DNA from 2 places in the Microbacterium sp. bgisy189 genome. Region 1 is predicted to be linked to the other one. Evidence: predicted binding sites of a transcription regulator. Region 1 holds the regulator's gene; the other holds the start of a gene.
The links. The regulator HrcA, encoded in region 1, represses chaperone genes, less so after heat shock. The targets are predictions, from matches to a motif close to TTNGCACTCGNNNNNNNCGAGTGCNAA.
Positions count from the first base shown of each region.

Region 1 (2,947 bases):
GTCTCACCCGTCCGGACCCGCCGCACGACCGCGGCGTGGTGCGCCTCCGTCCCGGTGAGCTCGACCGTCTCACCGGGCGCCTGGGTGAGCGCGTGTTCGACGACGAAGTGCAGCGGCACGGGTCAGCTGCTCCGGAAGCGGTCGCGCAGCTTCGCGAACAGGCCCTGGTGGAACTCGGCCAGGCGCGGCGACGGCGCCTTCGTCCGCTTGGCGAAGTCTTCGATCAGCGCGCGCTCCTTGTGATCGAGGCGCGTCGGGGTGATCACATGGACGCCGACACGCAGGTCGCCGCGCTGCGTGCCGCGAAGCGGCGTGATGCCCCGGCCCTTGATCGTGAGGACGTCGCCGGACTGCACACCTGCCCGCACCTCGAGTTCGACCGGACCATCGAGGGACTCGATCGTTGTGGTCGTGCCGAGGATCGCGTCGGGCATCGACACTTCGAGCGTCGCCAGCAGGTCGTCGTTCTCACGGCTGAAGGTGTCGTGCGGTTCGACGGTCACCTCGAGGTAGAGGTCGCCGTTCGGGCCGCCCGCCGGACCGACTTCGCCCGATCCCGGCAGCTGCAGCCGCAGGCCGGACTCGACGCCGGCGGGGATGTCGAGCGACACCGTGCGACGGGCGCGCACGCGACCCTGTCCCTGACACGTTGCGCACGGATACGGAATCGTCGTGCCGTAGCCCTGGCATGTCGTGCACGGCGCAGAGGTGACGACGTTTCCGAGCAGACTCCGCACGGTGCGCTGGACCTGACCGGAGCCGTGGCAGATGTCGCACGTCGCGGGCTGGGTGCCGGGTTGGCAGCACGACCCCTGACACGACTCGCACAGCACTGCGGTGTCGACCTCGATGTCGCGGTGCGTGCCGAAGACGACGTCGCCGAGGCTGAGCGTCACCCGCACGAGGGCGTCCTGGCCGCGTTCGCGACGGTCCCGAGGACGGCCCGCGCGCCCGCCGCCGGCGGCGCCGAAGAATGTCTCGAAGATGTCGCCGAACCCGCCGAAGCCGCCGGCGCCGCCGAAGCCGCCGGCATCCCCCATGTCGTAGCGCTGGCGCTGTTCGGGGTCGCTGAGCACGTCGTACGCGTGCGTCACGAGCTTGAAGCGCTCTGATGCGTCCTCGCCCGGATTCACGTCCGGGTGCAGCTCACGGGCAAGCCGGCGGTACGCCTTCTTGATCTCTTCGGGTGACGCGTCCTTCGACACGCCGAGGACCTCGTAGTGGTCAGCCACAGTCGCCTTTCCTGCCCATTCGGGCGCGGTCTGCTCGGGTCAGCGGGCGCGCTCGTCTTCTTCGAGCAGCCGGCTGAGATAGTGCGCGACGGCGCGGACCGCCGCGAGGTTGGTGGGATAGTCCATGCGGGTCGGGCCGAGGAGGCCCACCCGGGCGCGTGAGACGGAGGCGTCGTAGTCGCTGGCGACCACCGACGCTTCATCGAGACCGAACGCCTCGTTCTCACGACCGATGCTCGCCGCGAGCCCCTGCTCGTCAGCGACCATCTCGCTCATGAGTCGCACGAGCGTGACCTGCTCCTCGATCGCCTCGAGCAGCGGCGAGATGCTGCCGCGGAAGTCGGACTCGCTGCGTGCCAGGGTCGCCGAACCTGCCAGCACGAGGCGGTCCTGCCGGAACTCCTCCAGCTCTTCGGCCACGATCGATGCCACGGCGTGCGCAGCTTGATCGGCCGCGCCGGTGGTCGGGGTGTCGGCGAACTGGGTGACCGCCTGCAACCCGTCACGGATCCGCTTGCCGGTGACGAGGTCGGCGATGCGACCCTTGACGATGCGCAGTTCGTCGTCGTCGAGATCGACGCTGAGTGCGGCGACCCGCTGCGAGACGCGGCCGTTGTCGGTCACGACGATCACGACGTGACGCCCCGCCCCCAACGGCACGACCTCCACGTGCGAGACGTTGGCCCGCTCGAAGGACGGATACTGCACGAGCGCGACCTGACCGGTGAGGCGCGTCAGGGCGCGCACGGTGCGCACCAGCACATCGTCGAGGTCGGCGGGACCCTGCAGGAACGAGGTGATCGCCGTCCGCTGCGCGGAGGTGAGCGGCCGCAGTTCGGCGAGGTGGTCGACGAAGACGCGATACCCCTTGTCGGTGGGAACCCGGCCTGACGACGTGTGCGGCGCGGTGATGAGCTCTTCGTCTTCGAGGAGGGCCATGTCGTTGCGGATGGTCGCTGCGGACACACCGAAGTGGTGCCGGTCGACGATCGCCTTGCTGCCGACGGGCTCGTGTGTGTCGACGTAGTCCTGCACGATGGCGCGGAGGACCTGTAGTCCGCGTTCCGAGACCATGACCCCTCCTCGTTGGCACTCCCGATCCCTGAGTGCCAATTCTATCGCGGCGCGCAACGCCCGGTACACCGCGTGCATGAACCACCTCCGCATCGACGGTGCCGCGCGCGGGTAGCGTGGGCACCCATGCGCCCGAACTCGCCCCGATCCGACGACCTCACACCGCCGACGGCGCGTGAACAAGCTGCCGCGACACGGCGCCGCCGCACCGAGGAGCGCATCGTTGCGGCCGCAACGGAGTTGTTTCTCCGAGAGGGCTACGCCGCCACGAGCATCGCAGCGGTCGCCGAGGCGGCGGGCGTCAGCGAGCGTACCGTCTATGTCCGATTCGCGAGCAAAGTGGTCCTCTTCCAGCGAGTGATCGAAGTCGGGATCGTCGGCGATGTTGACGCGACGCCGATGCCGCAGCGTGAGTGGAGTGTGGACGCACTGACCGCAGCGACCACATCGGCACGCATCGCCGCGTTCGCCGACGGCGTGTCTGCAATGCATGAACGCCTCGGCCCGCTGATGGCGGTAAACGGCGAGGTGGAGGGATCCGAGCCGAGCGTGCAGGACTCGGCAGGACGGTGGCGCGCGGCCACCCGCGACTACCTGGCGCTGTTCTGGACGACGATGCGAACCGATGGGCTCCTTCCTGC
Region 1 covers NZ_JBYIPT010000004.1:207,043-209,989, forward strand. The annotation lists gene AC3ENX_RS08010 (16S rRNA (uracil(1498)-N(3))-methyltransferase) at 1-119, opposite strand, end outside; gene dnaJ (molecular chaperone DnaJ) at 123-1,232, opposite strand; gene hrcA (heat-inducible transcriptional repressor HrcA) at 1,272-2,306, opposite strand; gene AC3ENX_RS08025 (TetR/AcrR family transcriptional regulator) at 2,433-2,947, shown strand, end outside.

Region 2 (2,947 bases), on a different contig from region 1:
CCGGGTCGATGATGCCCGCGGCGAACATGTCGACGTACTCGCCGGTGGCCGCGTTCAGGCCCTGGCCGGCAGGCAGCTCCGAGACCTTGTTTGCGACGACGCCGGGCTCGAGACCCGCGTTCAGCGCGATCTGCTTGAGCGGGGCCTCGATGGCGACCTTGACGATGTTCGCACCGGTGGCCTCGTCGCCGACGAGCTCGAGCGAGCCGAAGGCCTTCTGGCCGGCCTGGATGAGCGCGACGCCACCACCGGGGACGATGCCCTCCTCGACGGCTGCCTTCGCGTTGCGGACGGCGTCCTCGATGCGGTGCTTGCGCTCCTTGAGTTCAACCTCGGTCGCCGCGCCCGCCTTGATGACGGCGACGCCACCGGCGAGCTTGGCGAGGCGCTCCTGGAGCTTCTCGCGGTCGTAGTCGCTGTCGGTGTTCTCGATCTCCCGGCGAATCTGGGTCACGCGACCCTCGATCTGCGCGTGGTCACCGGCACCCTCGACGATGGTGGTCTCGTCCTTGGTGATGATGACCTTGCGAGCACGGCCGAGCAGGTCGGTGGTCGCGTTCTCGAGCTTGAGGCCGACCTCTTCGGTGATGACCTGGCCGCCGGTGAGGATCGCGATGTCCTGCAGCTGCGCCTTGCGACGGTCGCCGAAGCCGGGAGCCTTGACGGCAGCCGACTTGAAGATGCCGCGGATCTTGTTGAGCACCAGCGTCGCGAGGGCTTCACCCTCGACGTCCTCAGCGATGATGAGGAGCTCCTTGCCCTCCTGGATCACCTTGTCGACGATGGGCAGAAGATCCTTGATGTTCGAGATCTTCTGGTTCGCGATGAGGATGTACGGGTCCTCGAAGACGGCCTCCTGGCGCTCCGGGTCCGTGACGAAGTAGGGGTTCAGGTAGCCCTTGTCGAAGCGCATGCCCTCGGTGAGCTCGAGCTCGGTGCCGAAGGTGTTGGACTCCTCGACGGTGACCACACCCTCCTTGCCGACCTTGTCGATGGCCTCGGCGATGAGCGCGCCGATCTCGCCGTCTGCGGCAGAGATCGAAGCGGTCGCGGCGATCTCGTCCTTGGTCTCGACCTCCTTGGCCGAAGCGAGCAACGCGTCGGAGAGGCTCTTGACGGCCTTCTCGATGCCCTTCTTCAGCGAGATGGGGTCGGCGCCGGCGGCGACGTTGCGCAGGCCCTCGCGCACGAGCGCCTGGGCGAGCACGGTGGCGGTGGTGGTGCCGTCACCCGCGACGTCGTCGGTCTTCTTGGCGACCTCCTTGACGAGCTCCGCGCCGATCTTCTCGTACGGGTCGTCGAGCTCGATCTCCTTGGCGATCGAGACACCGTCGTTCGTGATCGTGGGGGCACCCCACTTCTTCTCGAGCACGACGTTGCGACCGCGCGGGCCCAGGGTCACCTTGACGGCGTCGGCCAGCGTGTTCAGGCCGCGCTCGAGGCCACGGCGGGCCTCCTCGTCGAAAGCGATGATCTTTGCCATAAGTGTGTCGTCCCTCCCGGACGTGACGTTCAGTCTTTAGCACTCATCAGTCGTGAGTGCTAACCCATTCTGGCACTCGACCATGGCGAGTGCAAGCCGCGCGAAACGGGTCTCCGAACGGAGACGGCGCGGGCTGCTGGGAGGGAGGCGGCGACAGGCGGCGCAGGCGTCAGGCGACGACGCGGACGGCCTCGGCCTGCGGGCCCTTCTGGCCGGAGCCGACGGTGAACTCGACCGCCTGCCCCTCTTCGAGCACCCGGAATCCGGTCATCTCGATGTTCGAGTAGTGGACGAACACGTCCTGCCCCTCGCCGGAGGTGATGAAGCCGTAGCCCTTCTCCGCGTTGAACCACTTCACGGTGCCCTGGGTCATGTGTTTCTCCTGATGCGTTGGGACGTCGCAATGCTAACCAGCGCACACAGCCGCATTCCGCCGCTCGGAGAAGTATTGACACGCCCGCATCCAAGTGTTCACACGCGTGAAACACGGCGACGAAACGGGGTCAGTCGGTGCCGGCCCGGTCGAGTCCGACCACGATGACGAGCTGCTTCACGTCGGCCTCGTCGGTGTCGGTCGTGTCAGGGTCGTCGAGCGGCTGATAGACGTCGTTGAGCGCCACCTCCGCGCCCCCGATCGTCTCGGCCAGTCCGCGCGCGGCGGCCTCGTCTTCGGGCGCCGCGTAGTAGACCGTCGTCAGCGCGAAGTCGTCGGTGCCGGCTTCTCCCGCCGAGACCGCGTCCTCGGTCCAGTCGGCCGCGACGACCTCTTCGGCCAGGGCGTTCGCAAGGCCGGCGTGGCCGGTCGCGTTGAGCACGAGCACGCTGTACGACGTGTCGACGACCGCCTCCACGGGCGCGAGGGCGCTGCTGCTGGCCACGGCTGCGGGCGTCAGGCTCAGTCGTCCGGTCGCCCAGAGCACCCCGACGATGCCGACCACGACGATCACGACGGTCGCGACGGCGGACCACAGCACGAGACGTCCCATGCGGATGCGGGGGTGCTCGGCGCGGTGGGCTCCGACTCTGCGTCCGTCGTCGGGAAGGTCGTCGAAGCGGTCCTTCGATGCGGGCGGGTTCGGCACCAGAGAATGCTACCGGGCAGAGCCTGAGAGAACCGCGGCGCGACGGCGGCCCTCGGCCTCTCCGGCGTGGCGCGCGCGACGCAGCCGGTGCACGAGCATCGGGTCGTACGCGAGGGCGTCCTCCGAGTCGATGAGTCGCTCGAGCAGCTGGTAGTAGCGGGCGGGGGTCAGGTCGAGCTCGACGCGGACCGCCTCCTCCTTCGCGGCACCGTGGCGCTGCCAGCGGGACTCGAAGTCCAGCAGGGCGAGATCGCGGTCGGAGAGGGGCACGTCCCCACGCTAACGCCCCTTCGGCCGCGTGCCGTCGTGCCACTCCCACCAATGCCCGAGTGGGTCCACGGCCGCGAGCACGTCGCCGTCGAGCGCCAGCGCGAAACCGTCG
Region 2 covers NZ_JBYIPT010000001.1:316,103-319,049, reverse strand. The annotation lists gene groL (chaperonin GroEL) at 1-1,483, opposite strand, end outside; gene AC3ENX_RS01615 (cold-shock protein) at 1,653-1,856, opposite strand; gene AC3ENX_RS01610 (LytR C-terminal domain-containing protein) at 1,987-2,565, opposite strand; gene AC3ENX_RS01605 (DUF3263 domain-containing protein) at 2,575-2,835, opposite strand; gene AC3ENX_RS01600 (DUF2332 domain-containing protein) at 2,845-2,947, opposite strand, start outside.
Region 2: the regulator HrcA is predicted to act here: its motif matches at 1,520-1,546, upstream of groL (chaperonin GroEL).